Regions from separate parts of the Methylosinus sp. LW3 genome, predicted to be linked through region 1. Evidence: predicted binding sites of a transcription regulator. Region 1 holds the regulator's gene; the other holds the start of a gene.
What was found. Region 1 encodes PhoB, which activates phosphate uptake and scavenging genes when phosphate is short. Its sites were predicted from a motif close to TGTCATNNANCTGTCAT; they were not measured.
Positions count from the first base shown of each region.

Region 1 (7,695 bases):
CGCCGCGAAAAGCTCTTTCTATCTCGCCATGCGCATTCTCGAGCCCGAGCGGCGCGACGCAATGTATGCGATCTATGGCTTCTGCCGCGCCGTCGACGACATTGCGGATGAGGAGGGCGATCGCGCTTTGCGCCTCTCCCAGCTCGACGATTGGCGGCGCGATCTCGACGCGCTCTACGCCGGCCGCACGCATAAGCGTTGCGCCGATCTGGCGCGGCCGGTGCGCCGCTTCGGCCTCGAGCGCGCCGATTTCGAGGCGGTCATCGACGGCATGGCCATGGATGTCGTGGAGGATATTCGCGCGCCGGAATGGGATCGGCTCGATCTCTATTGCGATCATGTGGCGAGCGCGGTGGGGCGGCTCTCGGTGAGGGTCTTCGGCCTTGCCGATGAGGCGGAGAGCGCCGGCGGCGCGCTGCCGACCAAGGCGCGCATGCTCGCCTATCACATGGGCCGCGCCTTGCAGCTCACCAATATTCTGCGCGATCTCGACGAGGACGAGGCGCGCGGGCGGCTCTATCTCCCGCGCGAGGCGCTGGAGGCCGCGGGCGTCGCCGATTTCTCGCGCGGCGCGGTGCTGGCGCACCCCGGCCTTCAGCAAGTCTGCGCTGCAGTGGCCGAGCGCGCGCGCAAGCATTACGCGGAATCGGAGCTGCTGATGCGCGTCTCGCCGCAGCGCGCGGTGAAGGCGCCCTATCTGATGGCGACGGCCTATCGCTCGGTTCTCGATCGTCTGGTGGCGCGCGGCTTCGCGCCGCCGCGCGCGCCGGTCTCCGCCTCGCGGACGAAAGTCCTGCTGGCCCTGCTGAGATTCGCGCTGACGTGAGCGGAACGACGCATATCATCGGCGCGGGTCTCGCCGGCCTCTCCTGCGCCATTCGTCTGACCGACGAGGGCCGCAGCGTCGCGCTCTATGAAGCCGCGCGCATGGCGGGCGGGCGCTGCCGGTCCTATTATGATTCCAGCCTCGATCTCGTCATCGACAATGGCAATCATCTGCTGCTCTCCGGCAACGCCACGGCGCTGGATTACGCCCGCCGCATCGGCTCGGTGGATGAGCTGGTCGGGCCGAAGGAATGCGCCTTCGACTTTTTGGACACGCGCGACGGAACGCGCTGGCGCATGAGGCCGAACGCCTCGCGCCTGCCCTGGTGGATTTTCGTGGCGGATCGCCGCGTGCCCGGCACGGCGCCTGCGGATTATCTCGGCGCGATCGGCATTCTCCTCGCCAAAAAGGGCGCGACCATCGGCGAGGCGATGAATTGCTCGGGCGTGCTCTATGAGCGGCTGTGGGGGCCGGTGCTGCTCTCCGCGCTCAATACGGAGCCGCGCTGCTCCTCCGCCGCGCTCGCCGCCGCCGTGCTGCGCGAGACGCTGGCCGCTGGCGGCGCCGCTTGCCGTCCGCTGGTCGCGCGGCGCGGGCTCGGGACGGCGTTCATCGAGCCGGCGCTGAGCGCTCTCGCCGCGCGTGGCGCCGCGCCGCGCTTCGCCGCGCGGCTGAAGGGAATCGAATTTTCCGGCGAGCGCGCCACAGCGCTCGATTTCGGCGACGAGAAAATCGCGCTCGGCGAGAATGACAGCGTCGCGCTCGCCGTCCCGCCCTGGGCGGCGCAGGAGCTCGTTCCGGGCCTCGTCGCGCCGGATGATTTCCGCGGCATCGTCAATGCGCATTTCAAGATCGCGCCGCCGCCGGGGCAGCCGGCGCTGCTCGGCATGATCGGCTCGCTCACCGAATGGCTGTTCGCTTTCGAGGACAGGCTCTCGGTGACGATCAGCGGCGCCGATCGGTTGATGGACGATTCCCGCGAGAGCCTCGCCGAGCGCATATGGGCCGAGGCAGCCGCCGCCACGGGCCTGCCGGTGGAGCTGCCGCAATGGCAGATCGTCAAGGAAAAGCGCGCCACTTTCGCCGCGACGCCGGCGCAGCAGCAGCGCCGCCCCGGCGCTGTGACGGGGTGGCGCAATCTCTTCCTCGCCGGCGATTGGACTGCGACCGGCCTTCCGGCGACGATCGAGGGCGCGATAAGGTCGGGCTATCGCGCGGCGGAGCTGGCGGGGCGTTCATAGGTCGAGCCCGCCGCCGCCGTCATCGCGAGGAGCGTAGCGACGACGCGATCCAGGGACCGCCCCACGGCTCTGGATTGCTTCGCTGCGCTCGCAATGACGATGGGCAGAGGGAGCGCGTGCAGACAAAAGCGAGCCTGAAGGCTCGCGATCCAAAGCGCCCCCTGGACCGCGAGCCTTCAGGCTCGCATCGCCCCTCAATTCCTTCCAAAAGTCTCGTCGAAGGAATAGCCGGTGCCGCGCACGGTGCGGATCGGGTCCTTCTCGCGGCCGCGGATAATCGCCTTGCGCAGGCGGCCGACATGCACGTCGACGGTGCGCTCGTCGATCTCCGCCGAGAGCCCCCACACGCTGTCGAGCAATTGCGCGCGCGAGAAGACGCGGCCGGGTTTTTCCATCAGATATTCCAGCAGACGGAACTCCGTCGGGCCGAGATGAATCTCGCGCCCGCCGCGCTTCACGCGGCGCGTCTCGCGGTCGAGGTCTATGTCGCCGGCGACGAGCCGCGTCGCCACGCGCTCCGGCCGCGCGCGGCGCAGCAGCGCATGCACGCGCGCCATCAGCTCCGGCGGCGAGAAGGGCTTCACCACATAATCGTCGGCGCCGATGGAGAGGCCGCGCACGCGCTCATTCTCGTCGCCGCGCGCGGTGAGCATGATGATCGGCATGCTGCGCGTGTCGTCGCGCGCGCGCAGCCGTCGGCAGATCTCGAGGCCGGAGACGCCGGGCAGCATCCAGTCGAGAATAACGAGATCGGGCTGCGATTCGGAGAGACGGATCTCCGCCTCGTCGCCGCGCTCTATATGCTCGACGAGAAAGCCCTCGGCCTCGAGATTATAGCCGAGCAGCAGCGCCAGCGCCGCGTCGTCCTCGACGACGAGTATGCGCGGCGCGCGGTCGTGCGGCGCCTCGCGCGGAGCGGCGACGCGGATTTCATTCATTTCGTAGGCTCATCCGGTTCCGCGCTGGCGGGAAGGCTCGCCGATTTGCCTTTGGGGCGGTCGGTCGGCATCGCCTCGCCAGTGACGAGATAGACGATTGTCTCGGCGACATTGGTGGTGTGATCGCCGATGCGCTCTATGTTCTTCGAGCAGAACAGCAGATGCGTGCAGAAGGAGATGTTGCGCGGGTCCTCCATCATGAAGGTGAGGAGATCGCGGAACACCGAATCTTCCAGCGCGTCGAGCTCGCTGTCGTTGGTCCACACGGCGCGGGCGCGCTCGACATCGCGCTGGGCGTAGGCGTCGAGCACGTCCTTCAGCTGTATGGCGGCGACTTCCGCCATCGTCTTGAGGCCGATGACGGCGCGCGGCACGCGCGCCTCGGAGAGGATTTTCACCGTGCGCTTGGCGATGCTCTTGGCGAGATCGCCGACCCGCTCGAGATCGGCGGCGATGCGCATAGCGGCGATGCATTCGCGCAGATCGATAGCGAGCGGCTGCCGCCGCGCGATGGTGAGGATGGCGTTCTCCTCTATCTCCCGCTGCAGCGCGTCGAGGCGCTGATCGGTGGCGACGACGCGATGGGCGAGCTCAATGTCGAAATTGGCGAGCGCATCCATGGCTTCGGCGAGCATTTTCTCGGCGATGCCTCCCATCTCGGCGATTCTGCGGCCGAGCACTTCGAGGTCGCGGTCATAGGAGCTGACGATATGTTCGCTCATGGTCTCAATGTCCTCGTGCGCGATGCGCGCTCAGCCGAAGCGGCCGGTGATATAGTCCTGCGTCTTCTTGTTCTGCGGCGCGGTGAAGAGATTATTGGTCTCGCCGAATTCGACGAGATCGCCGAGATACATGAAGGCGGTGAAATCGGAGACGCGCGCCGCCTGCTGCATGTTGTGGGTGACGATGGCGATCGTGTAGCGCTCCGACATTTCGTCGATGAGCTCCTCGATCTTCGCGGTCGAGATGGGGTCCAGCGCCGAGCAGGGCTCGTCGAAGAGGATCACCTCCGGCTGAATGGCGACGGTGCGCGCGATGCACAGGCGCTGCTGCTGGCCGCCCGAGAGGCCGAGGCCGCTCGAATTCAGCTTGTCGCGCACCTCGTCCCACAGCGCCGCGCCGCGCAGCGCCGCCTCGACGCGCCCGTCGAGCTCGCTGCGCGAGAGCTTCTCGTAGAGGCGAATGCCGAAGGCGATATTGTCGTAGATCGACATGGGGAAGGGCGTCGGCTTCTGGAACACCATGCCGACGCGCGAGCGCAGCAGGTTGAGATCGATGTGCGGGTCGAGAATATTCTCGCCGTCGAGCAGCACCTCGCCCTCGGCGCGCTGCTTGGGATAGAGGTCGTACATGCGGTTCAATATGCGCAGCAGAGTCGATTTGCCGCAGCCGGACGGGCCGATGAAGGCCGTCACCTTATGGGTGTAGAGCGGCAGCGAGATCGATTTCAGCGCCTTCGACGACCCGTAATAGAAATCCAGATCGCGAACCGAGACTTTCGTCGGAATAGTGGCTTCGACAACCGGCATGGCGGTCATTTGTTTTTTCCCTGGCTGCTGAGCGCGCGCGCGGTGATGGAGAGCAGAAGGACGGCGATGGTGACGAGCAGAGCGCCGGTCCAGGCGAGCTGCTGCCAGTCCTTGTAGGGCGAGAGCGCGAATTGGAAGATGACGACGGGCAGGCTGGAGACCGGCGCGTTGAGATCCGTGCTCCAGAACTGATTGTTGAGCGAGGTGAAGAGCAGCGGCGCCGTCTCGCCGGAGACGCGCGCAATGGCCAGCAGCACGCCGGTGACGATGCCGGATTTCGCCGCGCGATAGGCGACGCGCATCAGCATATGGGAGCGCGGCAGGCCGAGCGCCGTCGCCGCCTCGCGCAGCGGCAGCGGCACCAGCAGCAGCATGTCCTCCGTGGTGCGCACGACGACAGGCACCACCAGCACGCCCAGCGCCAGAGCGCCCGCTATGCCGGAGAAATGCCCGACCTGCGCCACCACCACCGTATAGACGAAGAGGCCGACGACGATGGAGGGCGCGCTGAGCAGAATGTCGTTGATGAAGCGCACCACGGTGCTGAGCTTCGAGTAGCGGCCATATTCGGCCATATAGGTGCCGGCGAGCATTCCGAGCGGGGTGCCGAGCAGCACGCCGATCGTCGTCATCACCAGCGAGCCGGCGATGGCGTTGAGCAGGCCGCCGGTGGCGCCGGGCGGCGGCGTCATCTCGGTGAAGACGGCCGGCGAGAGGCCGCGCGCGCCCTCATAGATCAGCGCGCCGAGGATCAGCACCAGCCAGGCGAGGCCGAAGACGGTGCCGGTCCAGCACAGCGTGGTGGCGATCACATTGGTGCGGCGGCGGGAGGTATAGAGGGACAAGGGTCAGGCTCCCGATTTCTGCTCGATGCGCATCAGCATGAAGCGCGCCGCCGCCAGCACGAAGAAGGTGATGACGAAGAGGATGAGGCCGAGCTCGATCAGCGCGGAAGTGTAGAGGTCGCCGACAGCCTCGGTGAATTCATTGGCGATCGTCGCCGAGATGGTCGTGCCGGGCGCGAGCAGCGAGCTCGACACCTTATGGGCGTTGCCGATGACGAAGGTGACGGCCATCGTCTCGCCGAGAGCGCGGCCGAGGCCGAGCATCACGCCGCCGATGACGCCGACGCGCGTGTAGGGGATGACGACATAGCGCATCACTTCCCATGTCGTGCAGCCGACGCCCGAGGCCGCCTCCTTCAGCACCGGCGGGACCGTGTCGAACACGTCGCGCGAGATGGAGGTGATGAAGGGCAGCACCATGATCGCCAGAATGAAGCCGGCCGTCAGCATGCCGATGCCATAGGGCGGGCCGGCGAAGAGGCTCGACAGCACGGGAATGTCGGCGGTGAGAGAGATCAGCGCCGGCTGCACATGCTGCTGCAGGAAGGGCGCCAGCACGAAGAGGCCCCAAATGCCGTAGATGATCGACGGGATGCCGGCGAGCAGCTCGATCGCGACGCCGATCGGCCGGCGCAGCGCATGGGGGCAGAGCTCGGTGAGGAAGATGGCGATGCCGAGGCCCAGCGGCACGGCGATGACCATGGCGATGGTCGACGTCACCAGAGTGCCGTAGACGGGCGCGACGGCGCCGAATCTCTCGGTGACGGGATTCCACGATTCCGTCGTCAAAAAGCCGAGGCCGAAGGCCTTTATCGCCGGCAGCGAGCCATAGATCAGCGAGAAGATCACGCCGCCGAGAATCAGAAGGACGAGCACCGCGGCGGCGCGGGTCAAATTATGAAAGAAGAAGTCGAACAAGGCCATGCGGCCGAGAACTTTCCCGCGGTCGACTTCGGCGGCGCGGGGCGTCGCATCTACGATTGCTAGGTCCGACACGCTATTGTCTCTCGTTTGGCGGTTGAAGCCGGCGTCCATCGCGCGCTCCCGAAGGCGGATTTTTCATCTGAGGTCATAGCGCAGGTCTCGAGGGAACTCACCGCGTCGAGGCGTTCCGCGTCGAAAAGAAGCGGGAAAGCTCGTCCTCGGGCGGTTCGTCTCGCGCCATTCCGCCACCTCTGCCCCTCGCGTCGAGGGGCGCCGGCGATATCTCCAGGGATGGTCTCGTCCAAGGATGATCTCGCCGGCGCGCATCGATGCGTCAGTTGATCGACGCCAGCGGCTTGCCGCTCGCATCCTTGATATTGGCCGTCCAGCTCTTCTTGATCAGAGCCACGACATTGGCCGGCAGCGGGATGTAATCCAGCTCCTCGGCCGCCTTATTGCCCTTGGCGAAGGCCCAACCGAAGAATTTCAGAGCCTCGCCGGCCGCAGCCGTATCCTGCGGCGCCTTGGGCAGCAGAATGAAGGTGGCGGCGGTGATCGGCCAGGACTGCGCGCCCGGCTGGTCGGTGAGGATCTGATAGAAGCCCGGCGCATTGGCCCAATCGGCGTTGGAGGCCGCGGCCTGGAAGGTCGGCGTCGTCGGCGCGACGGTCTTGCCGTCCTTGTTGACGAGCTTGGTGTAGGTCAGCTTGTTCTGCTTGGCGTAGGCGTATTCGACATAGCCGATGGCGCCCTTGGTGTTGGCCACATTGTTGGCGACGCCCTCATTGCCCTTGGCGCCGATGCCGACCGGCCATTCGACCGAGGCGTTCTCGCCGACCTTGGCCTTCCAGTCCGCGCTGACCTTGGACAGGTAATTGGTGAAGTTGAAGGTCGTGCCCGATCCGTCCGAACGATGCACGACGGCGATCGCGGCCGAGGGGAGCTTGGCCTTCGGGTTCAGCTTCTTGATCGCGGCGTCGTCCCAGCTCTTGATCTCGCCGAGGAAGATGGCGCCGAGCGTCTTGCCGTCGAGGACGAGATCGCCGGAGGCGACGCCGTCCAGATTGACGACCGGCACGATGCCGCCGATCACCTGCGGCCATTGGGTGAGGCCGGCGGCCTCCAGCTCCTCGGCCTTCAGCGGCTGGTCGGAGGCGCCGAAGGTCACGGTGCGCGCCTTGATCTGCTTGATGCCGCCGCCCGAGCCGATCGACTGGTAATTGAGGCCGTTGCCGGTCTCTTTCTTATAGCTGTCCGCCCATTTGGCGTAGATCGGATAGGGGAAGGTGGCGCCGGCGCCCGAAATGTCGATCGCGAGGGCGGCGCCGGCCGTGGCGACGGCCAGGGTCGTCGCCAGAGCGACACGATGGAAAACTTTGGAAAGCATGTTCG
Region 1 covers NZ_AZUO01000001.1:461,192-468,886, forward strand. The annotation lists gene hpnD (presqualene diphosphate synthase HpnD) at 1-826, shown strand, start outside; gene hpnE (hydroxysqualene dehydroxylase HpnE) at 823-2,067, shown strand; gene phoB (phosphate regulon transcriptional regulator PhoB) at 2,262-3,005, opposite strand; gene phoU (phosphate signaling complex protein PhoU) at 3,002-3,727, opposite strand; gene pstB (phosphate ABC transporter ATP-binding protein PstB) at 3,758-4,543, opposite strand; gene pstA (phosphate ABC transporter permease PstA) at 4,540-5,379, opposite strand; gene pstC (phosphate ABC transporter permease subunit PstC) at 5,383-6,303, opposite strand; gene pstS (phosphate ABC transporter substrate-binding protein PstS) at 6,638-7,690, opposite strand.

Region 2 (7,695 bases), 3.3 Mb from region 1:
GCATCGCGCAGGAGTGCCTCACCAACGCCATGCGCCACGGCCGGCCGAGCGAGGTTTTTCTGCGCGTGGAGCGGCTCGCCTCCAATGATGGTTTCGTCGCGCTCACTGTGGAGGACGATGGCGAGGGCGATCCGACGCGCATCGACTTTTCCGCCGGCCATGGCCTGCTCGGCATGCGCGAGCGCGTTTCCGCCTTCGGCGGCAGCCTCTCCATCGATCGCGCCGCGCGCGGCGTCTGCGTCGCGGCGCGCATTCCGCTGGCGCCGGCCAATTCCAACGCCGCCGGCGCATTCGGGCGGGCGGCGTGAGCGGCGTCTCGGTGCTGCTCGTCGACGATCATCCGATTGTGCGGGAGGGCTATCGCCGCCTGCTCGAGCGCCAGCCGGGCTTTCGCGTCGTCGGCGAGGCGGACAGCGCCGCCGCGGCCTATCAGGCCTATCGCAAATTCTCGCCCGATGTGGTGGTGATGGATCTCCAGCTCACCGGCGGCGCCGGCGGGCTGGAGGCGGTGCGCCATATAAGGCAATGGGACAAAAGGGCGCGCATTCTCGTCGTCACCATGCATGACGCCGCGGCCTATGCGTTGAAGGCGTTCGAGGCCGGCGCCAGCGGCTTCGTCACAAAGGGCGGCGAGGCGGCGGAACTGGTCCGCGCGGTGGAGACGGTCGCCCATGGCGGCCGCGCGCTCGGCGACGACATAGCGCGGGAGATCGCGGCGGAGCGCCTCGCCGAGGGGCGTTCCCCGCTCGACGATCTCGGGCCGCGCGAGACGGAGATTCTCCGCCTCGTCGCCTCCGGCCGCACGACGGAGGAGATCGCCGGGGCGCTCAACCTCAGCGCCAAGACGGTGCAGAATTACCACTATCAGATCAAATCCAAGATGGGCGCCCGCACGGATGCGCATCTCGTCTGGCTCGCCATCGGCGCCGGCCTGGTCGGCGGCGAGGGGGCGGTGTGAGAAGATGCGAGCCTGAAGGCTCGCGGTCCAAGGGCGGGATCGGACCGCGAGCCTTCAGGCTCGCCTCGTGAAGCCTCGCGCCGATGCGCTTTACGACTTCGTCTTCTCGGTCAGAATCCTCTCGAGGTCGGCCTCGGAAATCTCGCCGCTGTATTTGTCGCCATTGATGAAGAAGGTCGGCGTCGAATTAATGCCGAATTTCTCCGCCGCGCGGTCGCGCACCTTGCTCACATTCTCGAAGAGCTGCTGATCCTTCAGCGTCGCCTCGAATTTCTCCTGGCCGAGCCCGGTCTGCTTCAGCACGCCGGCGAGGCCGTCCAGCGGCTTGTCGACGAAGGCCCAGTTCTTCTGCTGGGCGAAGAGCAGATCGACCACCGCGTCGCGCTTGTCGCCAGCGTTGCGCGCCAGCATGAAGGCCGCCGTGGCCAGCGGATCGAGCGGGAACTCGCGCAGGATGAACTTCACCCTGCCGGTGTCGATGAAATTCTTCTTCAGCGTCGGATAGACGTCCTTGTGGAAGGCCGCGCAATGGCTGCAGGTCATGGAGGCGTATTCGACGATGGTGATCGGCGCGTCGGCCTTGCCCTCGACGATATCCGGCAGGGCGTTTGGCCCCATCAGCTCCTCGACCGGGATCTTGCCGCTCGGCGCCTTCTGGGCGAGGGCGGGCGCGGCGAGGCCAAAGACGGCGAAAGCCGCCGCGGCGAGCGCGGCGCGACGGGAAAATCGAAGGTCGAAGCTGGGCATGGACGCTCCATAGGGTCGCGGAACCGGCGGACCATAGAGCATTTTCGGCCCGCGGGGAATCGGCGGAAAGAGCGGTCTTTCCGCCGTCGCGCGAATCGCTACCCAACCGTCAGCGCGACGCCGCCCACGCCCTCGATCTCGCCCGTCACATGGTCCCCGGAAACGATCGGCCCGACGCCGGCCGGCGTGCCGGTGAAGATGAGATCGCCCGCCTCCAGCCGCACGAATTGCGACAGGATCGCCACGATCTCCGCGACGCTCCAGATCATGTCGGAGAGATCGGCGTCCTGCCGTATCGCGCCATTGACGGCGAGGCTGATGCGTCCCTTGCCCGGATGGCCGACGCGCGTCGCCGGCGCCAGCGCCCCCAGCGGCGCGGAATTGTCGAAGCCCTTGGAGAGGTCCCAAGGCCGCCCGGCCTTGCGCGCCTCGCTCTGCAGGTCGCGGCGGGTGAGGTCGATCCCGGCGCCATAGCCGAACACATGCGCGAGCGCGTCGGCGCGGGCGATATCCGCTCCGCCGCTTCCGATCGCCGCCACCAGCTCGATCTCGTGGTGCAGGTCCGTGGTGCGGGGCGGGTAGGGGATGGTCGCGCCGCTGGCGACCACGGCGTCGGCGGGCTTGGAGAAGAAGCAGGGCTGCTCGCGGCTCGGGTCCTTGCCCATCTCGCGCGCATGGGCGGCGTAATTCTGCCCGACGCAGAAGATGCGCCGCACGGGAAAGCGCCGGGTCTCGCCGGCAATGGCGAGCGCGGCCGGTTCCGGCGGCGGAAACAAAAATGCGCTCACTGCGAAACCTCTCGTTTCTGCGCGGAACAAGGGCGGCGGCAGCGCGAATGTCGCGCCGCCGTCATGCGCTCGAGAGACTGACCATCTATCGGAGCGATGTCAAAAGCACATCGTTTCGAGGTTATTTCATGATCGAGCTTCTGTCCCGCGCATCACGCGCGCTGATTTGCGCCGCTCTTCTCGCGCCGCTGTCCGCCGTCGCCTCCGAAGAAGGTCCCCAACGTCCCATCGTCATCGGCCATCGCGGCGCCGGCGGCTATGTCCCCGAGCATACGCTCGAATCCTACGCTCTCGCGATCGAGCTCGGCGCCGATTTCATCGAGCCCGATCTCGTCTCCACCAAGGACGGCGTGCTGATCGCCCGTCACGAGCCGAACATCATCGCCACCACAAATGTGAAGAGCCTGCCGCAATTCGCCAACCGCAAGCGCAAGGCCGTCGTCGACGGCGTCGAGCAGGAAGGCTATTTCGTCAGCGACTTCACCTGGAGCGAGATCAAGCAGATCGGCGCCGTGCAGGCCTTCGCCGAGCGCGACCCGGACTTCAACGGCCGCTTCCACATTCCGAGCTTCGACGAGATCATCGAGCTCGCCAAGCGCAAGGGCCGCGAAGAGGGCCGCGTCATCGGCGTCTATCCCGAGACCAAGCATCCGACCTATCATCAAATGATCAACCTCCCGCTCGAGGATCGCCTGCTCGCCGTGCTGACGCGCCATGGCTGGAACCATCATAGCGCTCCGGTCTTCATCCAGAGCTTCGAGCAGGCCAATCTGAAATATCTGCGCAAGAAGACGACGGTGCGGCTCATCCAGCTCATCGACGCCAATGACGTCAATCCCGACGGCTCGCTGGATTTCACGCCGCCCTATGATCGTCCTTATGATTGGACCGTCGCCGGCCGCCAGGGCAAATTCGCCGATCTCTTGAAGCCCGCCGGCCTCGCCGAGGTCCGCACCTATGCCGATGGCGTCGGGCCGTGGAAGACCTATCTCATCAGTTCCGCCTGCATAAAGATCGTCAACAACGCCTGCGCCGACGCCAATGGCGACGGCTCTGTCGATGAGGCGGATCGCAAGCTGCTGGCGCCGACCTCCGTCGTCGCCGACGCCCATGCGGCCGGCCTGCTCGTGCATCCCTATACGTTCCGCAATGAGCAGCGCCGTCTCGCCAGCGATTACAAAGGCGTTCCGGTCAATGAATATCTGACCTTCTACAAGCTCGGCGTCGATGGATTGTTCAGCGACTTCGCCGATACGGCGGTGACGGCGCGCTCGCTGTGGGCGCTGAAAACCGACCCCGATGCGGCGAAATGTCTGGTCAAAGGCCTCTATGGCCATGACTCCGCGTGCCGCGGGCTGCGCTGGCTCAACGCCAATTGAGATGCATGACGGACGGCGGCGGATAACGCCGCCGTTCCTTTACAAATAGCTCAGCCACCAGTCGCGGCGGCGGCGCTTGACGCCCGCGAACCAGACGCAGGCGGGATAGATCGCCGCCATGACCAAAATCCAAATGACATAGGCGCCGGCGAGGCCGAGCCCGTAATTCTCTGGCGGCGGCCCGCCGCTCTCGAGGCCTTTGATATCGACGCCCTTCGCTATGGCGACGAGCACGGCCGCCGCCAGAATGGCGTAGAGATGCAGCACATAGGCGAAGAGCGGAACCCGGCCGAATGTGGCCAGCACGCGCCCCACGGCGCCGCCCGCCCGCTCCAGCGCCGGCAGCAGCAGAAGCCCGACGCCGAGCGTGACCAGCGCGTAATGCAGCGAGGGCGGATATTTGGTGACGTTGAGGAAGGACAGCGCCGTTCTGACGCCTTCCGGATAAGTCAGCCAGAGCCGCACGTCGCCATAGACGCCAGCGAAGCGCAACACGACAAATCCCGCGAGAAAGGCGAGGCCGAGCGTGACGAGCGCCCGCATCCGACGTTCATGCGGCCATAGGAAGATCGGCGCGAGCCCATAGCCGAGCGCGATGACGCCGATCCAGGGCAGCACGGGATAATAGACCTGGCCGCGCAGGCCGAAGGGCAGCGGCCCTTTCTCGTGCAGCACATTCCACAAGGGCGCGAAGCCGCCCAATTGCGCCGCGTGAACGCCGTCGAAGAGATTGTGCGAAAGCAAGATCGCCGCGCCGATCGCCAGCACGACGCGCGTCGGCAGATGGATGAGCGCCGAAAGCGCGATCATGCCGCAGCCGATCGCCCAGAGCGTCCCCAGCTCGATCGCGCCCGAGCCCACCGTCCACACCGGGCTGATGATGAAAATGTCGAGCAGGATCAGCCACAGCCCGCGCGTCCACAGGAAGCGAGAGAGCGCGCCGCGATCCTCGAGCGAGAGCCCGTGCAGATAGGCCGAGACGCCTGCGAGAAAGGTGAAGGTCGGCGCGCAGAAATGGGTGACGAAGCGCGTGAGGAACAAAGCGGGATAGGTGCGTTCGAGATCGGTCGGATCGAAGCGCAGCGCATCGGCGTCGAAGAAATCGCGTACATGGTCCAGCGCCATGACGATGATGACGAGCCCGCGCAGGCGATCGACGGAGAGGAGCCGCGTTCCGGCGGTGAGCGCGGCGTCGTGCGGGACGTTCGGGATTTTCTCCATTGTCTTCGTCATGACGTCTCTCCGCCGGCTATCGAAAATTCAATGAATGAAACTGCAGCCCTCACCCTCCCCTTCAGGGGGGAGGCTTGTGCGGCTAATGGTAACGCAATCAACGATGGAGGCAGCAATGTGCTTATCGGATTTGTCTCGCTTAGCTAGCCTCTCCATACAGGATTGGGTCGTAATCGAAATCAAGCGGGGGGGACTGCGCCCCGTTTTCCCAATGAAAGCGGATCTCTGCAATCCGCTTACCCCCGCGATGGAACCTCAACCCCTCTGTTCGATAGTTCCCATATATAATAGTTGAAAGGTCGACTGCTTCGCACGCGAACAGCAGCGCCACCGGGCCGAAGGAGATACGGCATCCGATGGGGCGGTCGTGTTGTGAGTGGAGTAAAGGGGCTAGCTCGGAGGGCATACCAGGCCTTTGGACGTGTTTCGGTGGGTAGGTTAGATATAGGCCCAGCGGAGCGGGCATCGAAGCTGTTGTAAAGAACCGCCGCATGATTGCGATGTCAGGAACTCTCGTCACTTTTCGCCCGTTACGGCTCAGCACACCTGCATAGGAATGAGCGCAGAGGCGCTGCATCATGAATCGCTCAAGGTCATTTCCATTGATGTCGACACGAGCTTGAATTTCTCCAGTATTTATAAGAGCAATCGACTTGTATAGATTCGTTCCAGCGTCGTCGAATTCGCTGAGCAAAGAGTTGTGATTCTTGCATAGAACTTTCGATGTGAATGCAAGCGGGAACGGGTTGTGTATTTCTACTCCGGTAGGGTCGTATCGCTTGTGTGGGTCTTTGTTCGTTATATTACGAGACATAAGATGTTCATTGGTCATCTTTTCGCAGCAGCCACCTAAAGGGTTGAGATAGCACTTTGGGTTGCGAAAAGTATTAGGGGCATATTTTAGCAGATGCCCGCGCGGACGCTGAACGTTCATAGGCGGCTCGATGGAAGACGCTCGACGCTGAAAATTAAGCCATCGCCGAGTAAGTTTGCAATGTTCGCTAGATTTAACACCCACGCCCCATCGATGGAAGCAGCGCCCGCGCTACTCGAAATCCGCCGGGTCGAACTCGCGCAGCGTGCGGCAGAATTCGCAGGTCACGCCGATGCGGCCATTGTCGCCGATCATGTCGCTGCGGTCCTGCGGCGCGAAGCTGCGCAGGAGATTGGCGATGCGCTCCGTCGAGCAGCGGCAGGATTCGACGATTCTGCGCGTCGGATAGACGGTGACGCCGCGCTCGTGGAACAGCGAATAGAGCAGCCGCTCGCCCGAGAGCCCCGGATCGACCAGCTCGTGATCCTGTGTCGTCGCCGCCAGCGACAGGCCTTCGACCCAGGCGTCCTCTTCGCTATCGTTCGAAAGAGCGGAGCTGGCGGGCGCGTCGCCGGGATCGAGATCGCGCGGGCGCAGGGGCGTCCCCGGCAGATATTGCAGCAGCAGGCCGCCGACGCGCCAGCTGCGCCCGGCGGGCGTCACGCTCTCGGCCACGGCGAGGCGCACATAGCTCGGAATCTGCTCGGACTGGCGGAAATAGCGATGCGCCGCCTCGGCGAAGCCGTCGCCCTCCAGCGGCACCACGCCCTGATAGCGCGCGGCGTCGCGGTCGTGCTCCATCGTCAGCGCCAGATGGCCGCGGCCGAGCAGATCGCCCGGAGCCATGCCGGCGACGATGCGGCTCTCGTCATAGCGCGCGAAGCCGCGCAGCTTTCCGGGCGCGTCGAAATCGACGACGATCATATCGACCGGCCCGTCGCTGCGCGTCTGCAATTGAAAGCGCCCATGCGACTCGATCAGCGAGCCGAGCAGCGTCGTCAGCGCGGCCGCCTCGCCGAGCAGGCGCGCGACGGCCGGCGGATAATCGTAATGGGTGAGGATGGAATGCGCCGCCGGCCCGAGCCGCGTCAAACGTCCGCGCAGATCGAGCGGCTCGACCGCGAAGGGGAGCAGGCTGTCGTCCTCGGCGAAGGGCGACGCCGGCCGGGCGATGGCCTCATCCGCCCGTCGCGTCATTTGCGCGCCTGTCGCGTCATGGCCCGTTCGCTCCGAAAACCCAGGCGAGCACGCCCTTTTGCGCGTGAAGGCGGTTCTCCGCCTCGTCGAACACCACCGATTGCGGGCCGTCGATCACCTCGTCGGTCACTTCCTCGCCGCGATGCGCCGGCAGGCAATGCATGAAGATCGCGTCCTTATTGGCCGCGGCCATCAGCTTGGCGTTCACCTGGAAGGGCGAGAGCAGCGCATGGCGGCGCGCCTCCTCCTGCTCGTCGCCCATGGACACCCAGCAGTCGGAGATGACGGCGTCGGCGCCGGCGACGGCCGCGAAAGGATCGGCGGTGAGATTGAGCCGCACGCCATTGGCGCGCGCCCATTCGACCAGCTCGTCGCCGGGCGCGAGCTCCGGCGGCGTCGCGACATTGATCGTGAAGTCGAAGGGCTTCGCCGCATGGACCCAGCTCGCCAGCACATTATTGGCGTCGCCGGTCCAGGCCACGGTGCGGCCCTTTATCGGGCCGCGATGCTCCTCGAAGGTGAGCACGTCCGCCATCACCTGGCAGGGATGCGAGAGCTTGGTGAGTCCGTTCACCACAG
Region 2 covers NZ_AZUO01000001.1:3,780,701-3,788,395, reverse strand. The annotation lists gene METLW3_RS0119000 (ATP-binding protein) at 1-308, shown strand, start outside; gene METLW3_RS0118995 (response regulator transcription factor) at 305-958, shown strand; gene METLW3_RS0118990 (DsbA family protein) at 1,049-1,705, opposite strand; gene METLW3_RS0118985 (fumarylacetoacetate hydrolase family protein) at 1,804-2,493, opposite strand; gene METLW3_RS0118980 (glycerophosphodiester phosphodiesterase) at 2,622-3,872, shown strand; gene METLW3_RS0118975 (heparan-alpha-glucosaminide N-acetyltransferase domain-containing protein) at 3,912-5,105, opposite strand; gene METLW3_RS0118965 (Hsp33 family molecular chaperone) at 6,151-7,116, opposite strand; gene argF (ornithine carbamoyltransferase) at 7,133-7,695, opposite strand, start outside.
Region 2: a site for PhoB is predicted at 2,542-2,558, ahead of METLW3_RS0118980 (glycerophosphodiester phosphodiesterase). Genes of this name have one in related genera too.